3 regions of the Viridibacillus sp. FSL E2-0187 genome follow, and region 3 is predicted to be linked to each of the others. Evidence: a T-box and tRNA genes for the amino acid it is inferred to sense, from the RefSeq annotation. Region 3 holds a T-box; the other regions hold tRNA genes.
What was found. The T-box of region 3 lies ahead of thrS (threonine--tRNA ligase). A T-box ahead of a tRNA ligase gene usually reads a tRNA of that ligase, here a tRNA-Thr.

Region 1 (6,505 bases), on a different contig from region 3:
ACATCTCACGACACGAGCTGACGACAACCATGCACCACCTGTCACCAATGTCCCCGAAGGGAAAACTCTATCTCTAGAGCGGTCATTGGGATGTCAAGACCTGGTAAGGTTCTTCGCGTTGCTTCGAATTAAACCACATGCTCCACCGCTTGTGCGGGCCCCCGTCAATTCCTTTGAGTTTCAACCTTGCGGCCGTACTCCCCAGGCGGAGTGCTTAATGCGTTAGCTGCAGCACTAAGGGGCGGAAACCCCCTAACACTTAGCACTCATCGTTTACGGCGTGGACTACCAGGGTATCTAATCCTGTTTGCTCCCCACGCTTTCGCGCCTCAGTGTCAGTTACAGACCAGAAAGTCGCCTTCGCCACTGGTGTTCCTCCAAATCTCTACGCATTTCACCGCTACACTTGGAATTCCACTTTCCTCTTCTGCACTCAAGTCTCCCAGTTTCCAATGACCCTCCACGGTTGAGCCGTGGGCTTTCACATCAGACTTAAGAAACCACCTGCGCGCGCTTTACGCCCAATAAATCCGGACAACGCTTGCCACCTACGTATTACCGCGGCTGCTGGCACGTAGTTAGCCGTGGCTTTCTAATAAGGTACCGTCAAGGTACGTTCAGTTACTAACGTACTTGTTCTTCCCTTACAACAGAGTTTTACGATCCGAAAACCTTCATCACTCACGCGGCGTTGCTCCATCAGACTTTCGTCCATTGTGGAAGATTCCCTACTGCTGCCTCCCGTAGGAGTTTGGGCCGTGTCTCAGTCCCAATGTGGCCGATCACCCTCTCAGGTCGGCTATGCATCGTTGCCTTGGTAGGCCATTACCCCACCAACTAGCTAATGCACCGCGGGCCCATCTAGTAGTGACAGCCGAAACCGCCTTTCAGCATTTTGCCATGTGACAAAATGGATTATTCGGTATTAGCCCCGGTTTCCCGGAGTTATCCCAATCTACTAGGTAGGTTGCCCACGTGTTACTCACCCGTCCGCCGCTAAATCAGAAGAAGCAAGCTTCTTCATCATTCGCTCGACTTGCATGTATTAGGCACGCCGCCAGCGTTCGTCCTGAGCCAGGATCAAACTCTCCATAAAAGTAGTTTGAAAGCTCATTAGCTTTGCTAGCGTATCATCCAAAGATGATATCTATTTTTGTTTTGATCCACCAACAGAGTTGATGTTCAAAAACATTTATTGATTAACGTCTTGCATGTTCAGTTTTCAAGGTTCATAAGATATATATGGTGGAGCCTAGCGGGATCGAACCGCTGACCTCCTGCGTGCAAGGCAGGCGCTCTCCCAGCTGAGCTAAGGCCCCGTGTGGGTATAAGTAATAATGGTCGGGAAGACAGGATTCGAACCTGCGACCCCTTGGTCCCAAACCAAGTGCTCTACCAAGCTGAGCTACTTCCCGTTAATGGCGCGCCCGGCAGAAGTCGAATCCACAACCTTCTGATCCGTAGTCAGACGCTCTATCCAATTGAGCTACGGGCGCATATATTATCACTTGTATTAAATTAAAAGAAATGGTGCCGAGGACCGGAATCGAACCGGTACGGTAGTCACCTACCGCAGGATTTTAAGTCCTGTGCGTCTGCCAGTTCCGCCACCCCGGCATATTTTGGAGCGGAAGACGAGGTTCGAACTCGCGACCCCCACCTTGGCAAGGTGGTGTTCTACCACTGAACTACTTCCGCAATATGCTGATAAACTTAAAAATTATGGTGCGGGTGAAGGGAGTCGAACCCCCACGCCTTGCGGCGCTAGATCCTAAGTCTAGTGCGTCTGCCAGTTCCGCCACACCCGCATATAATGTTTTTTTAAAATGGTGAGCCATGTAGGATTCGAACCTACGACCCTCTGATTAAAAGTCAGATGCTCTACCAACTGAGCTAATGGCTCATATGAAATGAATGGTGCCGGCGAAAGGAGTCGAACCCTCGACCTACTGATTACAAGTCAGTTGCTCTACCAACTGAGCTACACCGGCAATGTTTATTAAAAATGGTGGAGGATGACGGGATCGAACCGCCGACCCCCTGCTTGTAAGGCAGGTGCTCTCCCAGCTGAGCTAATCCTCCATATTGTTCGCCTAGCAACGTCCTACTCTCACAGGGGGAAACCCCCAACTACCATCGGCGCTAAAGAGCTTAACTTCCGTGTTCGGCATGGGAACGGGTGTGACCTCTTTGCTATCGTCACTAGACTATTTTTAAGACAAGAATTATTATATCACTTCGCTTCTTTAAAAGCAAGTGTTTTTTTAACTTTTTTAAAAAGTTTTTCTTGTTCTCTCAAAACTGGATAAATTACATTGAAGTTAGTTAAGTAAAATTTGGTTAAGTCCTCGATCTATTAGTATTCGTCAGCTCCGTATGTCGCCACACTTCCACCTCGAACCTATCTACCTCATCGTCTTTGAGGGATCTTACTTACTTGCGTAATGGGAAATCTCATCTTGAGGGGGGCTTCATGCTTAGATGCTTTCAGCACTTATCCCGTCCACACATAGCTACCCAGCGATGCCCTTGGCAGAACAACTGGTACACCAGCGGTGTGTCCATCCCGGTCCTCTCGTACTAAGGACAGCTCCTCTCAAATTTCCTACGCCCACGACGGATAGGGACCGAACTGTCTCACGACGTTCTGAACCCAGCTCGCGTACCGCTTTAATGGGCGAACAGCCCAACCCTTGGGACCGACTACAGCCCCAGGATGCGATGAGCCGACATCGAGGTGCCAAACCTCCCCGTCGATGTGGACTCTTGGGGGAGATAAGCCTGTTATCCCCGGGGTAGCTTTTATCCGTTGAGCGATGGCCCTTCCATGCGGAACCACCGGATCACTAAGCCCGTCTTTCGACCCTGCTCGACTTGTAGGTCTCGCAGTCAAGCTCCCTTATGCCTTTACACTCTACGAATGATTTCCAACCATTCTGAGGGAACCTTTGGGCGCCTCCGTTACTCTTTAGGAGGCGACCGCCCCAGTCAAACTGCCCGCCTGACACTGTCTCCTACCCCGCTAAGGGGCATGGGTTAGAAGTTCAATACATCTAGGGTAGTATCCCACCAACGCCTCCTCCGAAGCTGGCGCTCCGGAATCTCTGGCTCCTACCTATCCTGTACAAGATGTATCAAAATTCAATATCAGGCTACAGTAAAGCTCCACGGGGTCTTTCCGTCCTGTCGCGGGTAACCTGCATCTTCACAGGTACTATAATTTCACCGAGTCTCTCGTTGAGACAGTGCCCAGATCGTTACGCCTTTCGTGCGGGTCGGAACTTACCCGACAAGGAATTTCGCTACCTTAGGACCGTTATAGTTACGGCCGCCGTTTACTGGGGCTTCAATTCGCACCTTCGCTTGCGCTAAGCACTCCTCTTAACCTTCCAGCACCGGGCAGGCGTCAGCCCCTATACGTCACCTTACGGTTTTGCAGAGACCTGTGTTTTTGCTAAACAGTCGCCTGGGCCTATTCACTGCGGCTCTCTCGGGCTTTCACCCTACTAGAGCACCCCTTCTCCCGAAGTTACGGGGTCATTTTGCCGAGTTCCTTAACGAGAGTTCTCTCGCACACCTTAGGATTCTCTCCTCGACTACCTGTGTCGGTTTGCGGTACGGGCACCTTTTACCTCGCTAGAGGCTTTTCTTGGCAGTGTGAAATCAGGAACTCCGGACATACGTCCTCGTCATCACAGCTCAACGTTATAGAAATGGGATTTGCCTCATTTCACGCCTCACTGCTTGAACATGCATAACCAACAGCATGCTTACCCTATCCTACTGCGTCCCCCCATTGCTCAAATGGTAAATAGGTGGTACAGGAATATCAACCTGTTGTCCATCGCCTACGCCTATCGGCCTCGGCTTAGGTCCCGACTAACCCTGAGCGGACGAGCCTTCCTCAGGAAACCTTAGTCATTCGGTGGACGGGATTCTCACCCGTCTTTCGCTACTCATACCGGCATTCTCACTTCTAAGCGCTCCACCAGTCCTTCCGGTCTGACTTCACAGCACTTAGAACGCTCTCCTACCACGGACATCTAAGATGTCCATCCACAGCTTCGGTGAATTGTTTAGCCCCGATACATTTTCGGCGCAGCGTCACTCGACCAGTGAGCTATTACGCACTCTTTAAATGATGGCTGCTTCTGAGCCAACATCCTGGTTGTCTAAGCAACGTCACATCCTTTTCCACTTAACAATTACTTTGGGACCTTAGCTGGTGGTCTGGGCTGTTTCCCTTTTGACTACGGATCTTATCACTCGCAGTCTGACTCCCGTGCATAAATCACTGGCATTCGGAGTTTGTCTGAATTCGGTAATCCGGGATGGACCCCTAGTTCAAACAGTGCTCTACCTCCAGGATTCTCTATCACGAGGCTAGCCCTAAAGCTATTTCGGAGAGAACCAGCTATCTCCAGGTTCGATTGGAATTTCTCCGCTACCCACACCTCATCCCCGCACTTTTCAACGTACGTGGGTTCGGGCCTCCAGTAAGTGTTACCTTACCTTCACCCTGGACATGGGTAGATCACCTGGTTTCGGGTCTACAACCACATACTCATTCGCCCTATTCAGACTCGCTTTCGCTACGGCTCCGTCTTCTAAAACTTAACCTCGCATGTAATCGTAACTCGCCGGTTCATTCTACAAAAGGCACGCTATCACCCATTAACGGGCTCTAACTACTTGTAGGCACATGGTTTCAGGATCTATTTCACTCCCCTTCCGGGGTGCTTTTCACCTTTCCCTCACGGTACTGGTTCACTATCGGTCACTAGGTAGTATTTAGCCTTGGGAGATGGTCCTCCCAGATTCCGACGGAATTTCACGTGTTCCGCCGTACTCAGGATACACTCAAGAGAGAATGAACTTTCAACTACAGGGCTGTTACCTGCTCTGGCGGGCCTTTCCAGACCGCTTCGTTTAACTCATTCCTTTGTAACTCCATATAGAGTGTCCTACAACCCCAAGAGGCAAGCCTCTTGGTTTGGGCTATTCCCGTTTCGCTCGCCGCTACTCAGGGAATCGATTTTTCTTTCTCTTCCTCCAGGTACTTAGATGTTTCAGTTCCCTGGGTCTGCCATCAAGACGCTATGTATTCACGTCAAGATACTGCTCCATTACGAACAGTGGGTTCCCCCATTCGGAAATCTCCGGATCAAAGCTCACTTACAGCTCCCCGAAGCATATCGGTGTTAGTGCCGTCCTTCTTCGGCTCCTAGTGCCAAGGCATCCGCCATGCGCCCTTAATAACTTAACCTAAAAGTTAGTTATTAAGCCTAAAAAACTTAATAATAAAAAATGTGTTACTTAATTTGCTTCAATGTCGTTTTATCCAGTTTTCAAAGAACAAGGTTTTGAAGATCATTTTACAATGAGCCTTCAAAACTGAACGCAAGACGTTAATCGACAGATCCAAGATCTGTTTCCGTAATTATCCTTAGAAAGGAGGTGATCCAGCCGCACCTTCCGATACGGCTACCTTGTTACGACTTCACCCCAATCATCTATCCCACCTTCGGCGGCTGGCCCCATAAAGGTTACCTCACCGACTTCGGGTGTTACAAACTCTCGTGGTGTGACGGGCGGTGTGTACAAGGCCCGGGAACGTATTCACCGTGGCATGCTGATCCACGATTACTAGCGATTCCGGCTTCATGTAGGCGAGTTGCAGCCTACAATCCGAACTGAGAACGATTTTATGAGATTAGCATACCCTCGCGAGTTAGCGACTCTTTGTATCGTCCATTGTAGCACGTGTGTAGCCCAGGTCATAAGGGGCATGATGATTTGACGTCATCCCCACCTTCCTCCGGTTTGTCACCGGCAGTCACCTTAGAGTGCCCAACTAAATGATGGCAACTAAGATCAAGGGTTGCGCTCGTTGCGGGACTTAACCCAACATCTCACGACACGAGCTGACGACAACCATGCACCACCTGTCACCAATGTCCCCGAAGGGAAAACTCTATCTCTAGAGCGGTCATTGGGATGTCAAGACCTGGTAAGGTTCTTCGCGTTGCTTCGAATTAAACCACATGCTCCACCGCTTGTGCGGGCCCCCGTCAATTCCTTTGAGTTTCAACCTTGCGGCCGTACTCCCCAGGCGGAGTGCTTAATGCGTTAGCTGCAGCACTAAGGGGCGGAAACCCCCTAACACTTAGCACTCATCGTTTACGGCGTGGACTACCAGGGTATCTAATCCTGTTTGCTCCCCACGCTTTCGCGCCTCAGTGTCAGTTACAGACCAGAAAGTCGCCTTCGCCACTGGTGTTCCTCCAAATCTCTACGCATTTCACCGCTACACTTGGAATTCCACTTTCCTCTTCTGCACTCAAGTCTCCCAGTTTCCAATGACCCTCCACGGTTGAGCCGTGGGCTTTCACATCAGACTTAAGAAACCACCTGCGCGCGCTTTACGCCCAATAAATCCGGACAACGCTTGCCACCTACGTATTACCGCGGCTGCTGGCACGTAGTTAGCCGTGGCTTTCTAATA
Region 2 (6,505 bases), on a different contig from region 3:
TCGATTCATTTTTCTCAACTACAGCTTGGACTTTAATGCTGTCTTCAGACAACCGTGAAATGCCTTCTGGCTTATCAATACCTATTTTAAAGATACCAGAGTTTTTGATTTTAGATACATCCACATCAACATTAAGTTGTTCCATTTTATCAAGAGCAGCTTTTGATCCGAATAAAGTCATCTTGCTCGTTATAGGCGTCAATGACTTTATCGTGATATCTTTACCTGGTGTCCCTTTTTGATTTAAGACGACAGGTACTTCCTTAGTATACTCCCCAATGTCAACATTCACTTTAATCTTTGCTGGCTTCACTTGGACATCTAATTTATTCATATCACGGTCTAGTATTTTGACATTCGCTTCTTGTTCAAACGAACTCTTTAGTCCTTGCTCACCAGTAACTGTCGCTTTTACATAGCTTATGCTATCTACTGCACTTTTAGCGCCAGTAACTGTTACCGTATTAGGATTCGCTGTCATACTTTTCACGAAATAGTCTTCTGCCAGCAGTCTTTCATTAATTTCCGGATCGATTTTAAATGTTCTTGTTACCCTTTCTTCAATTGAAATATCAATTGTAGATGGGTCCATTTGTACTGATAATTTATCAGAAAAATTTTCATGTTGAATAGTTACTTTATGTTCCCCAATTGTTTGCTTACGTAAATCCACGAATACAGTATAATCACTCACTGCTTTCGTTTGTAGGACGATAGCCATCGGACCCTTGATCGTAACATCTACGGTTTTTGGAACTCCTGTAACGATTAAACTCTCATCATCATAGTAAACCTGTACGGGTACATTATGAAGCACGTCTGCTTGTGTCCCTGATGAGAAACCATTGGAATTATCTTTTTCTTTTGGCTGAACCGTAAAGAATAGGAGCATGGCTAATGTCAGGGCTGTAATTCTTAAAAACCATGGGCTTTCAATCCATTTATCCATCATTTTTTATTCCCCCTCCAGCTCCACTTAGAGGTATTTGTTGCTTCTTGCTCGGGGCCAAACCACGCTTTACGTAAACGTGCTTCAAATTCTTCAATTGAAAGGTCACGGTGTAAATCTCCATTCACCGTTAAACTAATTGCTCCCGTTTCTTCTGATACAATAATTGTTATGGCATCAGTCACTTCACTGATACCAATAGCGGCTCTATGACGTGTACCTAATTCTTTCGAGATAAATGGACTTTCTGATAATGGTAAATAACAAGCTGCAGCCGCAATCCTGTTCTTTTGAACGATTACCGCTCCATCATGTAATGGTGTATTAGGTATGAAGATATTAATCAGTAATTCAGACGAGATTTCAGAGAACATCGGAATCCCTGTTTCTATATAATCATTCAACCCTGTTTCGCGTTCGATTGAAACAAGCGCTCCAATACGTCGCTTCGCCATATAACTAACGGATTTTGACATCGCGCTTACTAAGCGTGTACGCTCTTCATCTTCTTGTAAATTACTACGTGCAAATAGCTTACCACGGCCAAGCTGTTCAAGTGCTCGACGTAACTCTGGTTGGAATATGATAATAATAGCGAGGAAACCAAAATTGATAACCTGTTCCATCATCCATCCCAGTGTATTAAGGCCAGCATATACAGTAATTATACGAATAATAATGATGACGAATATTCCCTTTAATAATTGGACAGCTTTTGTTCCTCTTATTAAAGTTAAAATTTTATAAATAACAAACCATACTAAAAGAATGTCCAGAATGTTCATCAACATTCTAATCCATACATTGTCGGTAAATTGTGAAATTTCATTAATAAAAGACATGTGGATCCCCCACTTTTCTAGCGAGTGCATATGTGTTCAGTATAGCACAACTCTTACTTTACTTGCTGAGATGAAACAGAAAAGTCTACCTCAAACAGTAGACTTTTTCATTTGTTCTATTCGTTTTTGCCTAAAAATGAAAGTATTTCTTTTCCACCATTTTTAATTTTATACCAAAGCCATTCAAATGCTTGATTAATCTCATCTATTTGACCTGTGACATTTGCTGTTGAAGCCATATATTGACCATTAATTACAGTGATATTACCATCTACCGAACCTTCTACAAGGATATCTCCATTCTTGACTACGATATCACCTGTCACAGTCTTCCCTTCAGGTACGATGACTGTTTGCCCCTCTACAACTAAGTTTGGCTGTTTGGTCACAGAAAATTCCTTATTATCATTAAAGCCTGTAAGAAGTGAGGCGCTCATTAAAATACAAAACATTGCTGCTGCAACGAATATAGGATGACGACGTAGCCATCTTTGGACACCGGCTCCTGATCTTCCTTTAGGTAGACGAATCATAACGTTTTGCTTGAAATCCAGAGGTACTGAAACGACGGCAGCACTTTTGACAAAGGCAATTGTGCTATTTAGCTCCTGCATATGTTGTCGACAGTTATCACAGCTTTGCAAATGTGCTTTTAGCTCGATTTCATGTTCACGACTAATATCACCATCTAAATATTCATGCATGTATTCACCAATATGTTTTGGACACGCATTCATAGTGAAATCCCTCCTACAGATTGCCTAATTGCTTTCTCAGAGCTTCACGCCCTCTGTGAATTCGAGTTTTGACTGTCCCAAGTGGCATATCCAAAATCTCGCTAATCTCCTGCAATGGCAATTCCTCTATATACTTTAAGACAATGACTGTTCGATATTTGTCTGGCAACTGGCTAATTTCATATTGAATTCGCTCCTGCAGCTCCATTCTTTCTACTTCTTCCTCAGGTAGCCTATCTGAGGAGGAAATTTGAGAATACATATCTAGACCGTCCGTTCCAGCAACTTGCGCATCTAAGTAATAGTCCGGTTTCTTCTTCCTTATACGGTCTATACATAAATTCGTCGCTATACGGTACAGCCAAGTCGAAAATTTTCGATTCAAATCAAAAGTGTGAAGATTAATATACGCACGAACAAATGCCTCCTGCGCTATATCTTCCGCTTCATGTCGATTGCCAAGCATGCGATAACAAACTTGGTACAGCTTTTGCTGGTAGAGGCTCACAATATCAGAATACGCACTTTGATCGCCTTTCAGCACTTGTTTTATTCTCTTGTTGATTAATGCGTCCATCGTGATTTCCCTCCGCCCATGCGGCTGCTATTCTATATACGAGTCGCTTATAGTGTAAGTTTCATTTTTTCGAAAGTTTTTTTATAACTACAAAAAACCTTCCTTCCATAATTATAACAAATATGTAAGTAAAAATGATCCAAATTCATAATAAACTCTTCTATTCAAGACTTAATTACTTATCAATAAGTTCCCATTTTTCAAAAACCCTACACTTTTCGGCAATTATAAAAGGACGGGTATTCCCGTCCCTTTACATTACATTAATTTTTCGCCTAATAACGATCCCATTAAAGCAACTGCTACATCTGCTGTTTTGTTTCTCTCATCTAGGATTGGATTTACTTCTACAAATTCAGCGGAGGTAATCATTTCTGATTCATATAACATCTCCATCGCTAAATGGCTCTCACGATATGTAATACCGCCTAGAACAGGTGTCCCAACACCCGGCGTATAAAGCGGATCGATTCCATCTAGATCCAATGACAAATGCAATCCATCAACACATTTTCCTCTTAAGTAAATAATTGCATCTTGAATAACTTTAGTCATCCCCACTCTGTCAATTTCATGCATCGTGTACACTTTGATACCTTTTTCTTTTATTAATTCACGTTCACCTGGATCCACCGAGCGAGCACCAATAATAACTATATTTTCAGGTTTCACTTTTGGAGCATAGTCACGAATGTTTACAAGTTTTTCATGGCCGAGCCCAATACTTACAGCTAGTGGCATACCATGAATATTACCCGATGGTGAAGTATCACCTGTATTCAAATCGGCATGCGCGTCATACCAAATAACTCCTAGGTTCTCATAATGATCTGATAGTCCTGCAAGTGTACCTATTGCAATACTATGGTCCCCACCTAGTACAAGTGGAAAGTGATTTTGTGAAACGACATCATGTACTTTATTCGCAAGATTTGTACTGGCTTCAGTTACAGCTGATAAATTTCGTAAATTTGTATCGGCTGATACTTCACGCTCAGATACCCCAATCTGAATATCCCCCTCATCTATCACTTCATAACCCATTGCTTCTAATCTTTCTACAGCGCCCGCATATCGGATTGCACTTGGCCCCATATCAACCCCACGACGTGTTTGACCAAGATCCATTGGTACACCTATTAATGAAATATTTAATTTATGCATTATTTTATTCCCCCTTTGTGAATTACCTATATTGTAAATGCTACAATCATGTTGGCTCAACCCCACAAAATTCTGAATATTTATACAAAAAATCAAACACTTAAATATAGAACCACTTTGTAACTAAAGTAGATAATGCACTATCCTTTAAATTGAATTTATCAGTAGTTGTACAAAGTTACGCACTCTACTAAAAATGCTCCTTAGAGAGTATAGGGGGTATCCCTTATTTTTTATACTATTAACTACAAAAAACCTCTTTCTACAAAGTGTAGAAAGAGGTTGAAATTTTATATGAAAGTGAGCCATGTAGGATTCGAACCTACGACCCTCTGATTAAAAGTCAGATGCTCTACCAACTGAGCTAATGGCTCATAAAATTAAAAATGGCTGGGGTACCTGGATTCGAACCAGGGCATGACGGAATCAAAATCCGTTGCCTTACCGCTTGGCTATACCCCAACAATGAATAATGAATGTTTTATATAAAAAATGGTGGAGGGGGACGGATTCGAACCGCCGAACCCGAAGGAGCGGATTTACAGTCCGCCGCGTTTAGCCTCTTCGCTACCCCTCCGACAAAAAAATATGGTGGAGGATGACGGGATCGAACCGCCGACCCCCTGCTTGTAAGGCAGGTGCTCTCCCAGCTGAGCTAATCCTCCATGGATATCTAAAATAATTTTTAAAAATGGTGACCCCTACGGGATTCGAACCCGTGTTACCGCCGTGAAAGGGCGGTGTCTTAACCGCTTGACCAAGGGGCCATTAATGCTGTACTGCTTAAAACAGGACAAGAATTATATTAACATCCTTTAAATAAAAAAGCAATACTTTATTTAAAAAATATTAAAAATTTCATCTTACTAAACAAAATTCAATATATTTCTACTTCTTGATAAATAATAGAAAGCTTCCAACCGGGCTCGAACCGGTGACCTCTTCCTTACCATGGAAGCACTCTACCTGCTGAGCTATGGAAGCATAGACAAAAAAATGGCTCCGAAGGTAGGACTCGAACCTACGACCGATCGGTTAACAGCCGATTGCTCTACCACTGAGCTACTTCGGAACAATAATATTATCGCTTCTTTAGATGTTACTTTTGTGGAACACAAATATTATTATAACAGCATATTAAAACATTTCAAGCTATTTAAGGAAAAAAGTTTTAATTTTTTTGCACTTAAATATACCTATATTTTATTACAGTAACTCTAACTATCATAAAAGCCCTATTTAAGCGTTTTAAAGCGTTTTAATCAGAATCTAATGTAAGACTACCAACATATATCAATTATGCTCCTAAAGGCTATTACAATGAAAATCTCATAACCATTGATGGACTATTTTCAATTAGAATTCTTATGCCTTTATACACAAATTCCACTTTCCTTTAAAATTCCAGTGCAACTATTTTTCCAACATTAACTGCTAGAACTATTGAATAAGTTATATTTTTTTAATATACATCTATAATTGAGATAGTATACTTTTTGCATAACCTTTTCTAAGATACAGATATCAGTTGATCAAGAGCCAAATAAAATTATTTTGGAGTTATTTAAGTATGGCTTTACACCCAATATATTATGCAAAACAAAGAAGCTTACTATTCCCCCATTATAAATTGCAATAATTGGATGCAAATCTATTTCCGTTTTACACAACTCAAATGAGACTAATGACGATTAAGGAAATTTCATCGGTTCTTCAGTGAATTAATACTTGCCAAATAACTCCCCATATCGATTGTTATAACCTTTAAATACAATAGTCATAATATAACCCTTGATTTCCACATTTATTATAACTATTTTCTATATAAAAAAGCACAACTGATTAAATCAGCTGTGCTTTAATGTGCCTAGCAACGTCCTACTCTCACAGGGGGAAACCCCCAACTACCATCGGCGCTAAAGAGCTTAACTTCCGTGTTCGGCATGGGAACGGGTGTGACCTCTTTGCCATCATCACTAGACTATTTAGAGAACTTGTTCTCTCAAAACTGGATAAATTACATTGAAGTTAGTTAAGTAAAATTTGGTTAAGTCCTCGATCTATTAGTATTCGTCAGCTCCGTATGTCGCCACACTTCCACCTCGAACCTATCTACCTCATCGTCTTTGAGGGATCTTACTTACTTGCGTAATGGGAAATCTCATCTTGAGGGGGGCTTCATGCTTAGATGCTTTCAGCACTTATCCCGTCCACACATAGCTACCCAGCGATGCCC
Region 3 (6,505 bases):
GATCAAGAAGTAAATAAAGATATGGTAGACCGTGGTCTCGTTAAACTATATGAATATACAGGTCAACAACATGATTGTGATTCATGCCCATCCGTTGTGAAATGTCAAAATGCATTAAAGGGATTTATCCCGAAGTTGACTATTATCCGCGAATCAATAGAAGTTGAGTATACACCGTGCCAACAAAAACGCATGGATGATGAGCGTCGTAAAGCGGCCTCTATGATTTCGAGTATGCATATGCCAAAAGACGTGTTAAGAGCAACAATCAAAGATTTAATGATTGATGACCATTCACGTGTAAATATCGCCAATAGAGCAGCAGATTTCGTTCGTGAATTTAAAGAAACGGGTGAACTTCCTCAAAAAGGTTTTTATTTATACGGTGAATTTGGTGTCGGTAAATCTTTTGTATTAGGGGCTATTGCCAATGAATTGGCGACTTTACAAATCAAATCGGTTGTAGTATTTGTTCCTGAATTTTTACGTGAAATGAAAGGTTCAATCCAAGATCAATCTTTACAAGAGAAAATCGATTTTGTGAAAAAGGCACCTGTGTTAATGCTAGATGATTTAGGAGCAGAAACGTTGTCGAGTTGGACACGTGACGAAATTTTAGGAACGATCTTTCATTATCGAATGGCTGAGCAATTGCCGACATTTATCACATCGAATCTTGGTTATGATGAATTAGAAGACCATTTAGCTTATAACCAAAAAGGTGATCGTGATATGTTAAAAGCTTCACGAATTATGGAGCGTATTAAAGCAGTGACGACGCCAATTCGAATGAGTGGGCAAAACCGAAGAGATCAGAAATAGTTACATCTTTTTGAAGGACTTTTTTTCCTACTTGATTTTAAACTTAATCGAGCGTATACTTTCAGTCATAATATAAAAAAATGCTTTGAAAAGGACAACAATTTTTTGTACGACTTTTAGAGAGAGAAGCCTAGGCTGGAAGCTTCTTAGTACGGCAAATCATTTACCCCCTTGGAGCAGCGACAGTGAATGTACTAGTAATTGTCGACGGTAACGGCCCGTTAGCCGATCGAGAGCTTCGTCTATACCTGCATTCTTTTAAGTGCGGGCAGTAGAAGGAAGAAGGGTGGAACCACGAGAATACAGCCTCGTCCCTTTTGGGATGGGGCTTTTTTGCGTTTTTATCTAAATGCTGAAGTGGCCTGTTTTAAGGAAAGCAGTCTAAATACGCCACGTCTTGTGGCAACGACTACGAATCCTGCAACATGCGGACCTATACCTCTCGTAAGGCTAAAATAAATAAAATTAAAAGGAGATTACAAAATGGCAGACATGATTAATTTAAAATTCCCAGATGGCGCAGTAAAGGAATTTGCAAAAGGTACAACAACTGAAGAAATTGCACAATCAATTAGCCCGGGACTTCGTAAAAAAGCAATCGTTGGTAAATTCAACGGACATTTAGTAGATTTAACAACACCTTTAGAAGAAGACGGTGACATTGCAATCGTAACACCTTCTGATGCTGAGGCATTAGAAGTAATGCGTCACTCTACAGCCCACCTTTTAGCGCAAGCTGTTAAGCGTTTGTTCCCAGGTGTAAAACTTGGAGTAGGTCCAGTAATTGAAGGTGGTTTCTACTACGATATCGACTCACCAGAACCAATTACTGCAGATGATCTTCCGAAAATAGAAAAAGAAATGAAGAAAATCGTTTCTGAAAACATCGTCATCACTCGCCAAGACATTTCACGTGCTGAAGCAATCGAACGCTTCACTGCAATTGATGATGAATATAAATTAGAGCTTATCGAAGCTATTCCTGCAGATGAGCAAGTGTCAATCTATGAACAAGGCGATTTCTTTGACCTTTGCCGAGGTGTACACGTACCATCTACAGGTAAAATTAAAGAATTTAAATTGTTATCAATCGCTGGTGCATACTGGAGAGGTAACTCAGATAACAAAATGCTACAACGTATTTACGGAACAGCCTTCTTTACAAAAGATGATTTAAAAGCGCATCTTCAGATGTTAGAAGAAGCAAAAGAGCGTGATCACCGTAAAATTGGTAAAGAACTTGAATTATTCACATCATCTCAAAAAGTCGGTCAAGGCTTACCATTATGGTTGCCAAACGGTGCAACAATCCGTCGCACAATTGAACGTTATATCGTAGACAAAGAAATATCACTTGGTTACAAACATGTATACACTCCGGTTTTAGGTTCTAAAGAACTTTATGAAACTTCAGGTCACTGGGCACACTATCAAGATGATATGTTCCCACCAATGGAAGTGGATAACGAAACATTTGTTTTACGCCCAATGAACTGTCCACACCATATGATGGTTTACAAATCGTCAATGCACTCTTACCGTAACCTACCATTACGTATCGCTGAACTTGGTACAATGCACCGTTACGAAATGTCTGGTGCTGTATCAGGACTTCAACGTGTCCGTGGTATGACTCTAAATGATGCGCATATTTTCGTTCGACCAGATCAAATTAAAGAAGAATTTAAACGCGTAGTAGAATTAGTACTTGGTGTTTATAAAGACTTCGATTTAAATGATTACTCATTCCGTCTGTCATACCGTGACCCAGCTGATACTGAAAAATACTTCGATGATGATGCAATGTGGGAAAAAGCACAAGGCATGCTAAAAGAAGCAATGGATGAGCTAGGCCTAGACTACTTCGAAGCAGAAGGCGAAGCAGCATTTTATGGTCCAAAACTTGATGTACAAGTAAAAACTGCAATTGGTAAAGAAGAGACTTTATCAACAGTTCAACTTGACTTCTTATTACCAGAACGCTTCGACCTAAGCTATGTTGGTGAAGATGGTAAACCACATCGTCCAGTTGTTATCCACCGTGGTGTTGTATCAACAATGGAACGTTTTGTTGCTTTCTTAATTGAAGAATATAAAGGTGCATTCCCAACTTGGTTAGCGCCAGTACAAGTAGAAATCATCCCTGTATCAAACGAAGTTCACTTTGACTATGCAAAACAAGTAGAAGAAAAACTTCAAGCAGCAGGCTTCCGTGTTGAAATGGATGATCGTGAAGAAAAACTTGGCTACAAAATCCGTGAAGCACAAATGAAGAAAATTCCTTACATGCTTGTATTAGGTGATAAAGAACTAGAAGCAGGTAGTGTAAACGTACGTCGCTATGGCTCTCAAGATTCAGAAAGCATTGCGATTGAAGATTTCTTAGCGAATTTAAAAGCTGACGTTTCTTTTGAATAAGTAATATCTAAAAAGGTGACTGGACATTAATGTCCAGTCACCTTTTTGTATGCTCTTAATCCTACGAAATATCATCTGCTATTTTCTGATAAAACCTTTGCTTTGGGTTACGTTATTTCCTCTTTTAAATACAAAATATGTCAAAATTAGAAGTTGAGAATACTTGATGTATAGATGATACTAGAAAAGTAGTTATTGCAAGTAATTACAAACCATTTGAGTCTGAGGAGGAATTTATCCATGGGTGTACAAAGCGAATTTAATATGCCGTCTATTAATTTATTTGGAGCTGGGACAATTCAAGAAGTAGGTAGTCGTTTAAAGGGCTACAACGTAAAAAAAGCACTTCTTGTAACTGATGAAGGATTACACAAATTAGGTTTATCCGAAACATTAGCAACAATTATTCGTGACGCTGGTGTGGATGTAGCAATTTTCCCTAAAGTCGTACCAAACCCAACGGATATTAATGTAGCAGAAGGATTGGAAGTATACCAAAACGAACGCTGTGATGCGATTGTGTCATTAGGTGGCGGAAGTGCACATGATGCGGCTAAAGGCATTGGTATTGTAGCAACTAATGGTGGTAAAATTTCGGATTATGAAGGTGTTAATTTATCAAGTAACCCTTTACCAACATTTATTGCTGTTAATACAACTGCTGGAACGGCAAGCGAAATGACGAAGTTCACCATTATTACTGACACTACAAGAAAAGTGAAAATGGCGATTGTCGATAAGCATGTTACTGCACTGGCATCGATTAATGATCCCGAGTTAATGGTTGGTATGCCTCCACAATTAACTGCGGCTACTGGTCTTGATGCACTAACACATGCGATTGAATCCTTTGTATCAACTTCAGCTACACCAATTACAGATGCATGTGCAGTGAAGACGATGCAGTTAGTAGTAGAATATTTACCACGTGCTGTAGCAAACGGTGAAGACATGGAAGCTCGTGAACAAATGGTTTATGCACAATTTTTAGCAGGTATGGCATTTAACAATGGCTTACTTGGCTATGTTCACGCGATTGCACACCAATTCGGAGGTTTCTATGATCTACCGCACGGTGTTTGTAATGCGATTTTACTGCCACATGTATGTCGTTTCAACCTAGTGGCAAAAGTAGACCGTTTTGCGGAAATTGCTAAACACTTAGGAGAAAACGTAGAAGGCTTAAGCCAACGTGATGCAGCAGATCTTGCTATTGCTGCGATTGAGCGTTTATCAAAAGACTTAGGTATTCCAGCTGGTTTTGCGGAACTTGGTGCGAAGGATGAGGACATCGAAACATTAGCAAAAAATGCAATGTTAGATGTTTGCGCCGCATCGAATCCACGTAAACCAACATTAGACCAAGTCCAAGAAATTATTCGTAATGCATGCAAATTCCCAGTTAAAGAACAGGTTTTAGTGAATAGTTAATATGAGTTAATTTAAAGTATTTACGCTAATTTAAGCGTAAATACTTTTTCTTTTGAAAAACGTCGAGTAAAATCATTGACATTAGCGAATAGACATGATAAATTTAGAAAGGTTAATGAATACAAAGTTTGTGGTTGAAGAAGAGGCTGCCCGCTTCTCACCTGTTTGACTCATCAGATGATGTTTACAGGTTACATGATAGAACGGATCACGCATTTAGGCGTGTACATATATCGGCGGGCGGACATTTCGACTATGTCCGCTCGTTTTTTTGTGGACATCGAAATATTCGTACCGGTCATCGGGCAACTAGCCCAAACCATGTATTCGCGACACTATTTGGAGGTGGATTGTTATTAGCAAAGACATGTATGTAAACGAAGGTATTCGCGCACGTGAACTTCGTGTTATCGATCATAACGGTGATCAGCTAGGAGTTAAGACACGTAACGAAGCTTTGGAGATTGCCGAACGCGCCAATCTGGATCTTGTCCTTGTGGCTCCTCAGGCCAAACCGCCAGTCGCTCGTATTATGGACCATGGTAAATTTAAATTCGAGCAACAAAAGAAAGATCGTGAAGTACGTAAGAATCAAAAAGTTATCGTGATGAAAGAGGTTCGTTTGAGCCCAACTATTGATGAACACGATTTCCAAACGAAACTACGTAACGCGATCAAGTTCCTTGAAAAAGGAGACAAAGTTAAAGCATCTATTCGATTCAAAGGTCGTGCAATTACGCACAAAGAAATTGGCCAACGTGTATTAGATCGCTTTGCTGTGGCTTGTGCTGAAGTATCTACGATTGAATCAAAACCGAAGATGGAAGGCCGTAGCATGTTCTTAGTTTTACAACCAAAGAACGAAAAAGAGTAATTTTATAGTTACACGAACAGTTTAGGAGGAATTCGACATGCCAAAAATGAAAACTCACCGTGGTGCTGCGAAACGTTTTAAAAGAACGGGTACTGGTAAATTAAAACGTGACCGCGCATTTGGTAGCCACTTATTCGCGAACAAATCAACTAAAGCGAAACGTCACCTACGTAAAGGTCAATTAGTTTCTTCAGGAGACTACAAACGTATCAAGTCTCTACTTGCTTACATGAAATAATTCGATTCGAAAACATACAAATTCATAATATATGAATAGCAGGAGGTAATCACTATGCCACGCGTAAAAGGCGGTACAGTAACGCGCAAGCGTCGTAAAAAAGTTTTAAAATTAGCTAAAGGGTACTACGGTTCTAAACATACTCTTTATAAAGTAGCTAACCAAGCAGTAATGAAATCAGGTCAATATGCATATCGTGACCGTCGTCAAAAGAAACGTGATTTCCGTAAATTATGGATCACACGTATCAATGCAGCAGCTCGTGTAAACGGTCTTTCATACAGCCGTTTAATGCACGGTTTAAAACTTGCTGAAATCGAAGTTAACCGTAAAATGTTAGCTGATTTAGCAGTAACTGATGCACAAGCATTCGCTCAATTAGCAGATGCTGCTAAACAAGCAATCGCAAAATAATTCATGCTTTCTAGCATGGTTTATTAAAACTCATGAATCTATGATTCATGAGTTTTTTTGTTAGAGAAATTATATATAAGTATAGCATGTGCAATTATATGTGTTTTTTACAAATAAAAAAGAGATAATCTTTAATCATTTTTGATTAAGAGATTATCTCTTTTTATCTTTTATCGGGAAATAAAAGTGCAGCCAATTCATCTTTTGAATGTAGAAAATCATCTAATGTATATTCATCAAGAACTGCTATATATGCATGTAATGCTTTGTTGAGGGCACCCTTTAAACTACAGACAGGTGAAATAATA

Region 1: it encodes a tRNA-Thr, which carries the amino acid that the T-box ahead of thrS (threonine--tRNA ligase) is inferred to sense. The anticodon was not compared.
Region 2: it encodes a tRNA-Thr, which carries the amino acid that the T-box ahead of thrS (threonine--tRNA ligase) is inferred to sense. The anticodon was not compared.

Annotation. Positions count from the first base shown of each region.
Region 1 is NZ_JBBOVG010000002.1:291,414-297,918, reverse strand. Features, by position in the region: rRNA gene MHH85_RS20620 (16S ribosomal RNA) at 1-1,096, opposite strand, end outside; tRNA gene MHH85_RS20615 (tRNA-Ala) at 1,244-1,319, opposite strand; tRNA gene MHH85_RS20610 (tRNA-Pro) at 1,339-1,415, opposite strand; tRNA gene MHH85_RS20605 (tRNA-Arg) at 1,420-1,496, opposite strand; tRNA gene MHH85_RS20600 (tRNA-Leu) at 1,529-1,617, opposite strand; tRNA gene MHH85_RS20595 (tRNA-Gly) at 1,624-1,698, opposite strand; tRNA gene MHH85_RS20590 (tRNA-Leu) at 1,724-1,808, opposite strand; tRNA gene MHH85_RS20585 (tRNA-Lys) at 1,828-1,903, opposite strand; tRNA gene MHH85_RS20580 (tRNA-Thr) at 1,916-1,991, opposite strand; tRNA gene MHH85_RS20575 (tRNA-Val) at 2,007-2,082, opposite strand; rRNA gene rrf (5S ribosomal RNA) at 2,092-2,207, opposite strand; rRNA gene MHH85_RS20565 (23S ribosomal RNA) at 2,337-5,266, opposite strand; rRNA gene MHH85_RS20560 (16S ribosomal RNA) at 5,451-6,505, opposite strand, start outside.
Region 2 is NZ_JBBOVG010000002.1:301,470-307,974, reverse strand. Features, by position in the region: gene MHH85_RS20700 (CdaR family protein) at 1-952, opposite strand, end outside; gene cdaA (diadenylate cyclase CdaA) at 949-1,791, opposite strand; gene MHH85_RS20690 (anti-sigma factor family protein) at 1,908-2,528, opposite strand; gene sigW (RNA polymerase sigma factor SigW) at 2,542-3,105, opposite strand; gene rocF (arginase) at 3,364-4,269, opposite strand; tRNA gene MHH85_RS20675 (tRNA-Lys) at 4,571-4,643, opposite strand; tRNA gene MHH85_RS20670 (tRNA-Gln) at 4,657-4,731, opposite strand; tRNA gene MHH85_RS20665 (tRNA-Tyr) at 4,763-4,846, opposite strand; tRNA gene MHH85_RS20660 (tRNA-Val) at 4,859-4,934, opposite strand; tRNA gene MHH85_RS20655 (tRNA-Glu) at 4,962-5,036, opposite strand; tRNA gene MHH85_RS20650 (tRNA-Thr) at 5,181-5,253, opposite strand; tRNA gene MHH85_RS20645 (tRNA-Asn) at 5,267-5,341, opposite strand; rRNA gene rrf (5S ribosomal RNA) at 6,135-6,250, opposite strand; rRNA gene MHH85_RS20635 (23S ribosomal RNA) at 6,313-6,505, opposite strand, start outside.
Region 3 is NZ_JBBOVG010000001.1:592,502-599,006, forward strand. Features, by position in the region: gene dnaI (primosomal protein DnaI) at 1-822, shown strand, start outside; T-box leader at 899-1,141, shown strand; gene thrS (threonine--tRNA ligase) at 1,306-3,240, shown strand; gene MHH85_RS02855 (iron-containing alcohol dehydrogenase) at 3,481-4,671, shown strand; gene infC (translation initiation factor IF-3) at 5,039-5,545, shown strand; gene rpmI (50S ribosomal protein L35) at 5,583-5,783, shown strand; gene rplT (50S ribosomal protein L20) at 5,838-6,197, shown strand; gene MHH85_RS02875 (RrF2 family transcriptional regulator) at 6,361-6,505, opposite strand, start outside.